Regions from separate parts of the Gottfriedia acidiceleris genome, predicted to be linked through region 1. Evidence: a T-box and tRNA genes for the amino acid it is inferred to sense, from the RefSeq annotation. Region 1 holds a T-box; the other holds one or more tRNA genes.
The links. The T-box of region 1 lies ahead of MY490_RS05285 (valine--tRNA ligase). A T-box ahead of a tRNA ligase gene usually reads a tRNA of that ligase, here a tRNA-Val.
Positions count from the first base shown of each region.

Region 2: it has a tRNA-Val gene. The T-box ahead of MY490_RS05285 (valine--tRNA ligase) is inferred to sense a tRNA for this amino acid. The anticodon was not compared.

Region 1 is NZ_CP096034.1:1,121,942-1,130,125, forward strand. Features, by position in the region: gene MY490_RS05280 (sporulation protein) at 1-691, opposite strand, end outside; T-box leader at 920-1,162, shown strand; gene MY490_RS05285 (valine--tRNA ligase) at 1,218-3,860, shown strand; gene MY490_RS05290 (bifunctional folylpolyglutamate synthase/dihydrofolate synthase) at 3,967-5,268, shown strand; gene MY490_RS05295 (sensor domain-containing diguanylate cyclase) at 5,293-7,008, shown strand; gene MY490_RS05300 (hypothetical protein) at 7,176-8,144, shown strand.
Region 2 is NZ_CP096034.1:3,517,417-3,525,600, forward strand. Features, by position in the region: gene MY490_RS16640 (S8 family serine peptidase) at 1-3,072, opposite strand, end outside; tRNA gene MY490_RS16645 (tRNA-Val) at 4,220-4,292, opposite strand; gene MY490_RS16650 (hypothetical protein) at 4,427-4,621, opposite strand; gene MY490_RS16655 (DUF6944 family repetitive protein) at 4,898-6,112, opposite strand; gene MY490_RS16660 (potassium channel family protein) at 6,212-6,868, opposite strand; gene MY490_RS16665 (TrkH family potassium uptake protein) at 6,883-8,184, opposite strand, start outside.

The sequences.
Region 1 (8,184 bases):
AAAAAGAGATTCGAACATTATTTTCATCAGTTCCAAATAACTTAGAAAACTTACTATTTGTTTCTTTTTGTTTTTGATTTAGTTGAAGGATTAAGTCGACTGTTTTGTCAAAGCTTAAATAGTTAACTTCAACCTCCTCTAATTTTCCACGGAATTCGCCATTCATTGGGTAAAATTCAAATTCTTGAATAATTTTCCCATATTTCTTTTTATTTTCACTATCTCTTAAGACAAATCCTTCTTCTTGAAGTGCCTGAATTACCGTTTTTAAGCCGACTGAAGGAACTACCTGAACTCCATCAGCATCATATTGGTCAACAGCTTTTTCTATTTCTAAATGAGTTTTAATCCAAATATGGGATTTGTGAAGTGATACTGGTGTATTTTCAGATAAAGTGAAAAAGAAAGGAATAATAACTTCTTCATTTGCATTTATAATACGATCAACTGATACGATAAATTTTTGTAAAGTACCATTCTTATTAATAATCTTATCATTTGATTCAACTTGATATTCAGTCATTACATGTAAAAAGACGGAATCTAGTTCTTGTTTAACTCGACCACCTTTTATATATAATTCACCTTTTACTCGTTCTCCAGCTTGATATTCTTTTTTTTCAAGCTTTGTATCGATTCTCGTTCCACCGATTCCGAGAACACGAGCTAATGTATTTTTAAATAAACCCATGAATATCCCCCTAAAAAATTATATCTACATATTATATAATTATCGCATAATTAAATAAGTACTAGTATACCAGAATGTTAAATAATCATTACAATTATTTGTCGTATTTTTTTTATGTATTAAAAAATGTGGTACTATATTGACACATATTGAATAATCTAGAAAGAAATTAGAAATAATGTTGACTAAGCTTAAGTAAATTTTGTAGACTATTACATATATTCATAATGAAATGCAATGATAGGGAAGAGTACAACGAACTAGTTCTTCAGAGAGGAAACCATTTGGTGGGAGGTTTCTAGAAAATAGAGTTGGAATGTCGCCCTTGAGCAGTGACTTTGAAAGCAAAGCTTTTGGTGATTAGAAGTTACCGGATGATCCGTTATCTTTTTTAAGTGTGTCAGGATAAAACACAAGTTTTTTCTGACAAAAAAAGGTGGTACCGCGAATTCAACTCCATTCGTCCTTTTCAAGGATGAGTGGAGTTTTTTTATTTTTCAATAATTATTTGAGGAGATGAATCCGAATGGAAACTACAAAAAAATCATTACCAACAAAATATGATCCGAATTTAGTTGAAAAAGATCGTTACCAATTTTGGTTAGATGGGAAATTCTTTGAAGCACAAGTGGAATCAGAAAAGCCGAAATATACAATTGTAATTCCTCCACCAAACGTAACTGGAAAATTACACTTAGGTCATGCTTGGGATACAACATTACAAGATATCTTAACTCGTACTAAACGAATGCAAGGTTATGATGTACTTTATTTACCTGGTATGGACCATGCTGGTATTGCTACACAAGCAAAAGTTGAAGCGAAATTAAGAGAAGAAGGCTTATCAAGATATGATTTAGGACGAGAAAAATTCCTAGAAAAAGCTTGGGAGTGGAAAGAAGAATATGCTTCTCACATCCGTTCCCAATGGGAAAAAATCGGTTTAGGTTTAGATTACACTCGTGAACGATTCACTTTAGATGAGGGTCTATCTGATGCAGTAAAAGAAGTATTCGTAAAGCTCTACAAAAAAGGGTTAATCTATCGTGGTGAATATATCATCAACTGGGATCCGGCAACGAAAACAGCTTTATCAGATATCGAAGTTATTTATAAGGATGTTCAAGGTGCCTTCTACCATATGCAATATCCATTAACAGACGGAACAGGAAAAATTCAAATTGCAACTACTCGTCCTGAAACAATGCTTGGTGATACTGCAATTGCGGTTCACCCAGAAGACGAAAGATATAAATCAATGGTTGGTAAAACAGTTACACTTCCTATCGTTAATCGTGAAATTCCAATTATTGCAGACGATTATGTTGATATGGAATTTGGTACTGGAGTTGTAAAAATTACTCCTGCCCATGACCCTAATGATTTTGAAGTTGGAAACCGTCATGACTTACCTCGCATTCTTGTAATGAATGAAGATGGTACGATGAATGAAAAAGCAGGAAAATACAATGGTATGGATCGCTTTGAATGCCGTAAACAAATCGTTAAAGATTTACAAGAGATGGGTGTTTTAGTTGAAATCGAAGAACATATGCATTCTGTAGGCCATAGTGAACGTAGCGGAGCGGTTGTTGAGCCATATTTATCAACTCAATGGTTTGTTAAAATGCAACCACTAGCTGATGCTGCTGTAGCATTACAAAATTCTGATGATAGCGTAAAATTTGTACCGGATCGTTTTGAAAAAACATATCTACGTTGGATGGAAAATATTCGTGACTGGTGTATTTCACGCCAATTATGGTGGGGACATCGAATTCCGGCTTGGTACCATAAAGAAACTGGTGAGATTTATGTAAATCAAGAGCCACCAGCTGATATTGAAAATTGGAATCAAGATAACGATGTATTAGATACATGGTTCAGTTCAGCATTATGGCCATTCTCAACTTTAGGTTGGCCAAATGAAGAAAGTAAGGATTTCCAAGCTTACTTCCCAACAAATGTATTAGTAACTGGTTATGATATTATTTTCTTCTGGGTATCACGAATGATTTTCCAAGGAATTGAATTTACTGGTAAACGTCCATTTAACGATGTTTTAATTCATGGCTTAGTACGTGACGAGCAAGGACGTAAAATGAGTAAATCACTTGGTAATGGTGTTGACCCAATGGATGTTATTGAGAAATATGGAGCAGATTCATTACGTTACTTCTTAACAACAGGAAGTTCACCAGGCCAAGATTTACGTTTCAGTATTGAGAAAGTTGAAGCTACTTGGAACTTTGTAAACAAAATTTGGAATGCTTCTCGTTTTGCGTTAATGAATATGGAAGGCTTCACATATGAAAATATCGATTTAACGAAAGAAAAATCTGTTGCTGATGAATGGATTTTAACTCGCTTAAATGAAACAATTGAAAGTGTAACAGCTTTAATTGATCGTTATGAATTTGGTGAAGTTGGCCGTGTACTTTATAACTTCATTTGGGACGATGTTTGTGACTGGTATATTGAAATGGCAAAGATTCCTTTATACGGTGACAATGAAGATGCAAAAAATATGACTCGTTCTGTTCTTGCACACGTATTAGAAAGTACAATGAAGCTTTTACATCCATTTATGCCTTTCGTTACTGAAGAAATTTGGCAATCTCTACCACACCAAGGGCAGTCTATTACAGTTTCTGCTTGGCCGACAGTTAGAGAGGAATTAACAAATAAAGAAGCTTCTGAAACGATGAAAATATTAGTTGAGTTAATTCGTTCAGTTCGTAATATTCGTGCAGAAGTAAATACACCTATGAGCAAAAAAGTTCAACTAATGATCTCTGCAAAGGATGAAACGATTGCAGCTGCATTAGAAGAAAATCGTTCATATATTGAGCGCTTCTGTAATCCAGAAGAATTGACAATTTCTACTAACTTAACTGCACCGGAAAAATCGATGTCAGCAGTAATTAGTGGGGCTGAGCTTTATCTTCCTCTAGAAGGTTTAATTAATCTTGAAGAAGAGAAAAAACGTTTAGAGAAAGAATTAGAAAAATGGACTAGTGAAGTTGAACGAGTTCAAAAGAAATTAAGTAACCAAGGATTTGTAGCGAAAGCTCCTGCAGCAGTTATTGAAGAAGAGCGTCGTAAAGAAAAAGATTATCTTGAAAAACAAGAATCTGTAAGAGCTCGAATTGCAGAACTAAGTAAATAAGTTAGTTTAAGCAGCAAATCTAATTGACTGCAATAAAAGTTTGTAAAATAAAAACGACGAATTGAGTTAATGATTCGTCGTTTTTTACTATAAAGGTAGGGTTAAGATGGTTAATACATATGAGGAAGCACTGAAATGGATGTATAACAGAACAAAATTTGGCATTGTACCTGGACTACAAAGAATGGAAGAAATGCTAGTTAGACTAGGAAATCCTCAGCTAAGTGTCAATGCAATTCATGTCGCAGGAACGAATGGAAAAGGCTCTACAATTACTTTCCTTCAAAGTATTTTATTAGATGCAGGGTATACTGTAGGAACTTTTACATCACCATATATATTAGATTATCGTGAACAAATCATGTTCTGCGGTGAAATGATTAGTGAACAAGAATTTATTCAACTAGTAAACTGTATGATTCCAGTTGTCGAAGAAGTTGAACAGTTACCATGTGGTGCTCCAACTGAATTTGAAATCATTACATCAATGGCTTTTTACTTTTTCGGTAAAATAAAAGAACATGACATATTTTTAGTAGAAGCTGGTTTAGGTGGGTTAGAGGATTGCACAAATGTAATGACACCTTTAATTAGTATTATTACGAGTATTGGCCATGATCATCAACAAATTCTTGGTGAAACAATAGAAGAAATCACTAACCATAAGGCAGGAATTATTAAAAAGGGAATTCCAATTGTTACAGCAGAATTGAAAGAAAAAGCTTTATCCATTATTCAAAATGCCGCAATCAAAAATGAAGCTGATTATTTTGAATATGGAAAGCATTTTTTTGCTTCTCTTTTGAAAGATTCACTTTTTGAAAAGTTTAATTACAAAGGCAATGACAGGTTAATTGAAAATATTGAGCTATCCATGCTTGGGCACCATCAAATTAGGAATGCTTCTTGCGCAATCTGTGTTGTTCAATTATTACAAAATAAATATGGAATGAAGTTTAATGAAGATCATATCAAAAGAGGATTAAAAATTGCTCAAAAAGCAGGTAGATTAGAACGAATAGCTTCTAATCCTGTCATTTATATTGATGGCGCACATAATGTTGAAGGGATTAAAAGTTTAGTGGAGACGATGAATAACCGTTTTCTTGATAAGGAAATTAAGATTTTGTTTTCTGCCTTGAAAGATAAAAATGCCCGAGAGATGTTAAAAGAATTACGAGAAATAACAAATAATATTGTAATGACAACTTTTGATTTTCCTAGAGCGATGACTAAAGACGAATTAATTTCGAATGCTAATACACTTAATATAAAATATGAAAGTGATTTTTCTATTGCAATAGATAAGAATATAAAGGATATACAGGAAAACGAGATATTGTTGATAACCGGGTCTTTATATTTTATCTCAGTAGTGAGAAGATATTTGCTAAAAAAATTTGCTTAGAAATGTAAAGGAGGGCCCATAATTTTGATTAGTAAAAATAGTAATAGGTTGATTTGGATCGCATGGATTGTTTTAATGCCTATCATTTTTTATTATGCTAATATGGTTAGCCCTCTTAGACATATAGATCGTTCAAATTTTTTGATTATAATCGCGTTATTTCTAATTGTAGCGAATATGCCTATTAAAATTAATGATGCTACATTTTCTTTTATTTTCGGAATCTCGATATTGGTTTTTTTATCGTATGGTTTAGTTGCAGAACTTTTAATAAGTCAATTAGCCTATTCAATTCTGTTTATAAGGTTGAGTATTACAAAAAAAACTCTCTACCGAATGCCGCTTAATTCGCTAATGTTTGCATTATGTTCGATTGGTAGTGCGCTACTGTATTATTTAGTCGGGGGAAAGATTGAACCTATTGGGACTAAAGCAATATTGAACAGCTTACTTCCGATTCTCATTTACACACTTGCATCTTTTTGGATTAATCAAATCGTTATTTATTTTATTACGATTTACTTGTATAAAAAAGAAATAAAATTGATTAATAGGGAATTTAAGTGGGATTTGTTTATTTATTTATTAATGTATCCAATCGGAATAAGTCTTTATTTAATGTTAGAGACAAATGGATATATTACGATTATTTACATAACTATATACTATATTATTTTAATGATTATTTTAAACTCTTTATCCTCTGCTTTAAATATGAACAAATATTTGAAAAAAACGATGGAAATAAGTCAAAAACTGTCTCAAAGAATGGAAGAAGAGAAAGTAATCGATGAGTTTTTTGAACAATTATCTACTTTGATTCCAGTTTCATATGGAAATTTATTTATAGTTGAAGATAAATCGCTTAAATTAAAAAGATATTTTCAAAATAAATGTGATGAACAGATATTTAGTTGTCCTCACCTTGATACGCTTGAAGGCTCAATTTCTAAAAAAGTATTTTTTGAAAAAAGAAGATATAATTTTAACAGACGTTCACAATGGTACACAAATGATCATTTAAATTTTTCAGTAGCAGAAAGCTTATTATCAATCCCAATTATAAAAAATCACGAAGTAGTTGGTGTACTCACAATTGCATCAGAACAAAAAAATGCTTTTAAAAAATACCAAATAGTTCTGATTGAAATCCTTGCATTATATCTAGCAATTGCAGTAGAAAATGCAAGGTTTTACTTACAAACAAAAATCAGAAGTGAAACGGATTCTTTAACCGGCTTATATAATTTTGAATATCTCGAATCCAAAATTAAAGATGAATTTGAACAATTGAAAACATTCAAGATAAAGACAATTTCATTACTTCTAATTGATTTAGATTATTTTAAAAGAGTGAATGACCAATACGGTCATCAAGCAGGTAATGAAGTATTATTTGAAGTTGCTAGACGGATTAAAATGGTAGTGAAGCAAAGTGGTTTAGTTGCTCGCTTTGGTGGAGAAGAATTTTCAGTACTTCTTGTAAATCATAGTGAAAGAGAAACATATGATTTAGCAGAAGAAATTAGAAAATCGCTTGAAATTATTCCATTTTACATTACAAATCATATGACTAACGAAGATCAACAGATTAACTTAACAGTAACAGCAAGTATAGGAGCAGCAGTTGCACCATTTGTGGCGAGAGAACCGTCAGACTTAATTCGATGTGCAGACAGAGCTATGTATTCAAAGGCAAAAAATGCTGGAAGAAATAAAGTGGCAATGTACAGCAAATAACCACCGGGATTCCTACAGTGGTTATTTATGTAGATAAAAAATGGGCAAGTTTTTGTAATTTTTTGTTGCACGATACCTGATTGCCATCGACAAATGTCGGCGTGTTTTTCTGGAATTATATGTTAGTATTTTTTTACGTTTTAAAATAAAGTAGTAGGAGGATTCATATGGACAAGTCCTCAAAGATATCAATTAAAATTAATGGCGAGGAAAAAGCGTTTGAAGAAGGTGCCGTGACTTCTCAAAATCAAGTAGAGGAGAAGGACGGGGAATTTGGATGGGTTTTACCGACTCCTGATGGATTAGGGAAAAAAGTAATCGTTTTAGATGATGTTAAAAAGAAGAAGAAGATTAAGCCGGAGCAAAAGGTGAAGGAGAAAAAGAAGATTTCTTTTTTCGCAAAGAAGTCACCTTCGAAAAGTATTATTATTTCGATTATAGGTGCAAGTTTAATAGGACTATGTTTTGGGTTTGTATTTTTAGGGATATTTAAACAATCAAAGCCAGATGCACTTAACCCAACTAAAAATAGTGTATCGGTTTCTGGTACAGCATCGAATCTAGTACAAATGCAGATTCCAGCAGTGAAGTTTGATCTGGCACAAGTTGGAATGTATAAAAGTATGGAATCAGCTAAGAAAAATGTAAAAGAAGTATCTACAAACGGCTTTACCCCTGTCATTTATGAAAAAAATAATAATTTTTTCGTCGTTATTGCTTTGAGTGGGAAAGATAGCACATTTCTAGCAGATGAAGTTAAGAAAAAATTTAAAAGTACTTATTTAAAAGAAGAAACAGTTGGTGGGCAAGTATACAAAGGCCCAAAACAATCAGTAGATATGTATAAAGCTGAAGTTGAAATATTTAATTTTATGTTATCGTATTTAACTGATGAAAACTTTAATAATGAAAAACAACTTGAACAAATAAGCTCAACGATGTTAATTCTGAGTAAACAAAAAGATTATATTAAAAATAAGCAATTACTAAGCGGACTTAAGCATTTACAAAATATCGAAAAAGTAATGTCCTCAAGCAGTAAGCAAAGTCTAAATAAAGTAACCCAATCAGTCCAATATGACATGTTATCCTTATTTAAAATATTAAAAGAACAAAAAAATACACTAACAAATTAAACTTTGTTGGTGTATTTACGTTGTTGAAAAACAACCTTGT
Region 2 (8,184 bases), 2.3 Mb from region 1:
AGCAGCATTAAATGATACTTCATATTTTCCATTTTTTGGTTTCACTTGAATATTTGAAACTTTTACAGCCTTTGAATCGACCTTTACGGGCAGTTTTACATATTGTGGTTTCGCAGTATTATAATCCAATGTTGATTTGATTACATAATTATAAGTACCATCAGAAACAAACTCACCCTTCTCATTTGTCTCGTTCCATGTATAATTAGGTACAGAAAAATAATCAAGCATATAGTAGAAATCACCATTAGCCATGTTATTTTTTGTGAATTTATATGGTGAACCATCCGGTGTAAATTCACTTAAGTTTCCTAACCATTTAACTTTTTTACCATTTTGATCTTCAATATACATTTCAGTTTCTTTTAAATTTCGTAGAACTTGAAACGACGGGTAAACACCTGGTGCGAACGTGTTTGGTGAAATCGTCATATGACCTAAATTAAAGCTATTTGTCATGCGATCATATCCTAATGGAGCCTCAGATACTTCATTCCAAAGTACAGTATATCCTACAAATACACCATCATTCCACGGAGCAGGATCAATATTTTTTGGTTTCGTCCAATCACCTAAATAGCCCATATATGGCATTGATAAAGGTACTGCCTTGTCTTTATTCGCACCAGTTGGTATAAGACGAACAAACCCTTCGATAAATTCATCTTTCTTTAAAGTTCTTGGAAGTCGTATCTCAATATTTAAGTTTTTTTCATGTCCTTGTTTAATCTTTAATCCAATTCCTTGTGAACCAGTTATTTTTTCACCGTTCACATAGACAGAAGCACCCTCTACTCGTTTACTTTGTAACGTTAAATATTCATTCGAATAATCCTTTTTCCCATCATTGTCGTAGTCGAATTCTTTCGTTTCTGTTCCATCTGTTAAAACGTCTACATACACAGAGTACTCTAAATCATCTTTTAGATTAAGGTTTTTAAATGCTTCCACATTTAAGTTAAAAATCGCTCGATCATTTGTAATTTCTTTTAACGCTACAGCTCCAGCTTGCTCAAGTGGTGCCCCTTTTCGTGTAATAATAGCCGGGGTTGTAATTGCATTTTGAATTTGCATTAAACCAGAACCTTGGATTCGTGGAGAATAAGGTAAAGTATTATTCGTACTAGGATCCATTATAATAGTTGAAGTATTCATTAAAGCAATTTTTGACTTTAATACAGTTTCCTCTGAATGACTTAGTCCTTTATTATATAATGACTGTAATAATAGTGCTGCTCCTCCTGCTACATGAGGTGTTGCCATTGATGTACCACTATAAACATCATATTGATTTCCCGGTACAGTTGAATAAATATTTCCGCCAGGAGCAGAAATTTCAGGTTTAAAATCTAAAGTATAAGGTGCACCATAAGACGAGAATGATGACATTTTATTTTTGTTTTCATTATCGACATATACTCCACTTGAAAGTTGCATACTTATATTTTGCCCTTTAGTTAATTTAGAGATTAAAGCATCACCTACAGCTTTAGAAGTCGTAACAGAAGTTAAGAAATACGGTGAAAAGTCTATATCAGGAAAGTCGGGCAAATCTGAAGGTGGCACTTGGATCAGTGCAATTGCCCCCCTTTTTGCTGCCTCTTGTTGAAATGTAACATTCCCTCTATAACCTGTTGAAGGAATTGGTTTCGTTACCACAATTTTACCTTCTACATTTTTCCCTGAGTAATCAGCAGCTCTTCCTTCACCAACGTAAACAAAGTCATAATTTTTCCCTTTTTCTAAAACATCAGTAAGTTTCTTACCAGCTTGATTTTTATATGGAAAACTTTCATCAGTAGTTGATTTCATAGAATCCATATGCATTTTTGAATTTTCAAAAGATGCCACTGATAAAGCAAAAGGACTGACACTTGGTGAGCCTACTGTTCCAATATCTGGGTTATCAGCAAATGGTTGAAAAGATCTTTCTAATAGATAATTTTTTGTGCTATAAGCAGCGTTTCCTCCTGCAACAACAACCAATGTGCCCTGTTCAGTTGCTTGACGAATGGCTTTTTGTACTGGGTCATCTTCTTCGCCTACCCATCCCGAATCACTACCTAAACTCATATTAATTACATCTGCGCCCATCGTTACTGCGTGCTGGATTCCTGCAATGAGGTCATCCTCATATGCTCCGCCACCATAATCAGAAAATACTTTTTCTGCTAACAATTGTACGCCAGGTGCAATCCCTTTTACTCCGTCCGTTGTTTCATCACCATTTGCACCGATTGTTCCTGATACATGTGTACCATGTGGGCTTCCATATTCTCCAGGAATAACATCTGTGTCATCATCCGCCCAGTCATATCCTGTTGGAACTTTGTCGCTATACCAAATTTCATTCACATTCGTTTCTGCAAATTTTTCTTGAATATTTTCTTTTGTCCACTTTTCTTGTTGCTTTCCTTTGTCAGTTAGCGTCAAATCCTTATGTGTCCAGTCAATACCTGAGTCAATTACTCCAACTACTAATCCTTCTCCTTGGTATCCATACGATTCCCAAACTTTTTGAGCCTGTACTAATTCTTTACTTGCAGCCATAGATGGTTGGAACACTTTAGCTATATGAATATTTTTTACACCTTGAATTGATTTGATTTCATTCACATTCTTGTATTCTGTTTCAGTACTAAAACCGTTAAATCCAGTAAAGAAACGATGTTTTACACGAATATTCCTTTTCGTTTTATTAAGATTATTAATGACTTTATCTTGTTTTATCTTAAACTCTTTCTCTTTCATTTTTTCAGACATGGCTGATGCATCAACTGGACTATCAACCTCAACTATTATTCTTACTTTCTCGTCTGGTTTAAATTTTTTAATTTGTTGTTTGTCTAAATCATATAAGTCTTTATCTCCAATATGATTCTTGTTACCTGATCGATTTTGATTTTGTTCAGATAATAATCCTTTTTTTATGTAATCGCTTATATTACGAGTTGTTTTTTCATTTGATGAATTATTACTAACCTCTTCAGCAAATACAGTTGTTGAAAATAGTAAAACTGAAAGACCAACTGAAGAAATTACCTTGTAAGGAAATACTTTTCTTTTTTTCAAACTCTCCACCCTTTCGAACTATTAAATTATAAGTGAGTAGTCTTAACAAGAAAATTAGAGGATTAAATTGATGGAATACTTCTAAATTTAGTTGAAGATTACAGCGAGAGAGACAAACCCATTTAACTAGTCAATTGAGACTACGATCTTTTTTAGATCTTGAACAAGATTTCTTCACTTTAATTTTGTAAGGCAAAAATAACGATCTAAAATAAAAATCTAAGACCTTCTTTAAATAAACAATAATATGTAAAACATCATTTCTACTTCCTTATATTTTGTTAAAAAATCTCCCCTTTCAAATTTCATATCCCCATTTCCATAAAGGAACTTAATAGATATTAAATCCGTCAAAAATTTTCAACAATACAAATCTAATATTCTATCGATTTACAACGGGAACTTTATTCATATTGTATTTGTACATACATTCACTGTAAATTGGGGGAATTATTTATTACTTCGTTACAGGAATAGACAATTTCCCCTTTAACAAATAGCGAAATTTGAAGAATAAGATAGGTTTATACGAATTAATCTTTAAGTTTTTATTAAAATAAGTAAATTAGGTTGCTAGAGATTGGGGTAAACAGTCATTAAGACCTATAACATATTCGCATTGTTTTAATAAAATGGATTATTTAAATATGAACTTAGTCAATAGATTCTGAGTATATAATTTTAGAAATAATCCCCTTTGCAGGAATTTTTACAAAGTATTTTTTTATTTACTTCTATCAAGGGAATTTAGACATCGGCTAGTGATTTAGAGGTTTCAGCGATTGGACTAGGTCTGACGGGAATGTCCCCAGGAATTTATGGTACGATAAATGATGAAGAATCAATTAAAACCTACCCCCATCGATCATACGTTTCCGCCAAATCTAGTGATCATATCAACCTGAAAATTGTTAGCGAGAGCTATTCAAGAGGTGAAACAACAATTGGCATCTACTCCCAATCAAATTAAGAAAAGCTGAAAAATACAGCTAATTGAATAGATTAAAAATTCTTAAATTAGTATGCATATAATTTTCTGTGCAGTATTTATACAATAAATACAATTCATTTCAAAAAATGAATATAACCGAAAAACAAAAAAAAGCCCAAACCCTTGATATACTTAGGTTTGAGCTTCTTAATCGTATGATCCCAACTGGACTTGAACCAGCGACCCCTACCCTGTCAAGGTAGTGCTCTCCCAGCTGAGCTATGGAATCGTAATATAATAGGGAGAAATCCTTCTCTCTTATTAATTCTATTATACTGTTTTGTATAATACTCTTCAACCATATTTAACAAAAAATTTTGAATAAAAGCCCACTAGAATGGAGTCTTCAATCTTGAAAAATGCTCATCGATTCGACTTTGCTTCTATTTCGTTTATTGTATGCATTAAATCTTTCCATCTCATGTCTTTGTCTCTGGGTATATTGCTTAATAGAATACTACCAACCACAATTGTTAAGAACAATAGTAAAACACCTACACCAAATACAAATGTCTGAACTTTATAGTTTTTAACGATTTTAAACAGTTTACTTTTCATAGGCGATCTCTCCAATAGTTAAATAATAATATTCCTTAACCAAAAATGGTGAAGGTACACTCTCTTTATTATTAATATTTTCCTATTTGCCTATTATGTAATCAAAAATTCCAAAATCGTATTTATTTAATATTTTGTTGCATTTGTAAATATTCAAGCACTGCAAAAATCTTGTATTCTTTCTATTTCTACATGTTCATTTTATGTAACTTTAATGAATGGCTTATTCTATGATCTATGTATCTAGAACTAACATCCATACTATAGCTATTTTTGTTAGCTCTTTTTCTTTATCTCTGTATAATCCAAAGTTTTGCTTTTCACATGATTTGATTCAACCTTATTTTCCACCGATTTTTTCTTTTTATTTCTTCTTCTATGGTTTTTGTTCTCTTCTAGTTCTTGTTTTTCTTGCTCTTTTTGTTCAGCATTTGTCTTAAATAACTCTTTTTGTTCAGAGTAAACAGATATTATTGATCCACCAGCTTGAATCCAACTTCCACTATATTTTAAGAGTAATGCTAATTCTTCGTATTCCTTCACTAATGGATTTGTTTCAGTTTCTTCTGCATATTGTTGGAGTACATCAAAAATAACCCCATCTGACAGATCACTCGGCCCGCCTTGCTCGCTAGAAATTGATTCATCTTGTTGACGTGAAATCAGTTCATCATGTGTTTCAATTGGTTCGTAATCTGGTATTCTACCAAATAGATATTCTATTTCATTCAATATTTCTTCATTAGAAGATTCGCTTGATAGTTCTGATATTTTTCCATTATGAACTTCAATTTTATTTTTAAGTTCAACGGTATCTTCTTCTGGCAATCTTCCAGTATATTCTTGTACTTCATCAAAAATAATTCCATCTGATAGTTCACTAGACTCAGACACTGGCGCACTGCCATGATATTCTTGAAGTACATCAAATATGACTCCATCTGATAAATCGCTAGGTACTTCCACTTGCCCAGTTTCTTCTAAATAGTCTTTTAAATCCTCTATTTCTAGCTCTACAAAACCAGCTAATACTTGTAATGTATTTCCAATCGCTTGTAAAAAGTTCCCCATAAAACCTGATACATCAAAATCATCTGAACTAACTTCTTCAAGGGCTGCGATTAATCCTCCAAAAGCTTGTTGGGCATTCCCAGTGATATTTAACTTTATCGCTCGATCTGCATCTTTTGCTACTTCTTCTTTTTCTTCCTCTGCCTCTGCAGCTAATAAACTAAATAATACAGTGACATTACCTGAGGCTTGGATAATTTCACCTGCATCTTCTAATACACTAGGTTCGCCTAAAAAAGCTTCTATTATATTACCGATCGCTTGAAAGGTATTTCCACCAAAATCTAGTTGAAAACTTAAATCCTCCCATCTTTTTCGGTTTTCTCCTTTTAATCCTCTCATGGGTGTACTACTAATTGCTGAACTGATTGTTCCAATCGCATTCACCCATGCCCCAATAACCTCCATTACTTGGCTCATTATAAAACACCAATCCTTGATTAGTCATTTAGGGTAGTATATTCAACTATGACGTTTAAACGTTCCAAATCAGTAATTGTAATTGAGCCCTAATTATATTTATCCAACTTTTTTCTTAAACAATTCTATTTTTGATTTTTCTCCTACAATAAAAATTAAATCCCCACTTTTAAAAACTACATCTCCAATTTGAGATACCATCGGCTCACCATCACGTATGATTAGGACAACAGTTATGCCATATTTCATTGAAAAACTCATATCTCTTAGTGTTTTACCAACCAATTTTTCAGGAATGACCGTTTCAACACCTGCAACGTTCTTTGTTATTTCAATGTATTCGATAATGCCACTCATCGCTTCCATTCTTGCCGCTTTATGTCCAGCTTCCTCTTCAGGATAAATAACTAAATCCGCTCCAATGCTTTCTAAAATCCCACCAACTTCACGATTATTCGCCTTACAAATAATTCTTTTAACTTTTCTCTCTTTCAATCTTCTCGTAATTAAAATAGAGGCTAAAGAATCCGTTCCAATCGCTACAAATACTGCATCAAATTGACTAACACTTAAATCCTCTAGAATAGATTCTTCACGCAAATCGCCAATTACAGCATATTCTGTGTACTCCTCTAATTGCTCCAATGTCTTTTTATCTTTATCGCAAACAACAACTTCATGACCTAACCGATCAAATTCTTTTACAATTCCTCTTCCAAAACGTCCAGCACCTATTACCAAATATTGCTTTGGCATATAAAAACTCCTCCTTACCCAACTGCTAAATCTTTTTCAACATATTTTAATTTTTCATTATCGATCCTAAATACGAAATAAATCAGTGTGAAAATCCCAATTCTTCCGATAAACATTAGTAAAATTAATATTATTTTTGACACACTATGAATATTTGTTGTAATCCCTAAAGATAATCCAGTATTTGTAATTGCTGAAATGGCCTCTAGTAAAATTAAATCTAATTGAAATGGCTCAAAAATCGAAATCATGATCGTTGCAACTGTGATTAATATGATAAAGCTCATTGCAATTACAAATGCACGGTCAACAACCTCTTTCTTTACGCTTGTTCTAAAAATAATTGTATCGTCCTGTGATTTAATGACTGAAAACATTTTTGCAGCTAACACTGAAACAGTTGTTAAACGAATTCCTCCTGCTGCACTCGACGAAGCCCCACCTATATACATCAGCACTAAAAGTACTAAGATTGCAGGCAATGTTAGTTCTGCAATATCAAGAGGTGCATAACCACCATTTCGACTCGTGACAGATAAAAAAAATGAATTTGTTACTTGATCAAATCTATTTAAATGTTTAAACGCGTGACCTCTTTCTAAAAGCCAAAATAAAATTGTTCCAAGAATCATAAACGAGAAATGCAGACGCATATTAATCCTTGTAAATAAGGATTTTTTCTTGTTGTATTTATAGATGTACTCCATAATAGTCGGATATCCTAATCCACCTATAAAAATTAACGCTGCTGTTACGATTAAAACTAAATTATTTTTTTGAAATGAAATTAAACTATTTCCAAATAAATCAAAACCTGTATTTGTAAAACTTGCAATTGAATGGAAAGCAGTAACCAATAAAGTTTCTAATGTAGTGTCATATTTCCCTCTAAATTGACTATAAAAAAAGAGTCCACCGATAAATTGAAAAAATAATGATGTATATAAAACTGATAAACTTAATCTTTTTATTGATTTTATGCTACTTTGATTTTGATCCTTCGATACGACTAGTAAATTTGAAATCGTAATCCGAATACCGAGTATCATAAAACCATAACTAATAAATACAACAATTCCGATTGCACCAATTTCCATTTGGATCATTAATAGTATTTTTCCCCACACATTAAAAGTCTCAACTAAGTTTACTGTTGTTAACCCAGTCACACTAATCGCACTAGTTGAAACAAATAAACTATCTATATAACTTATATTCGAAATTCGCGTAAATGGGAGATAGTATAAGAATGAAAATAAAAATGTAATGATGATATAAGAAATAAATATGTAATGGAGAGGATTTTTGGCTTTTTT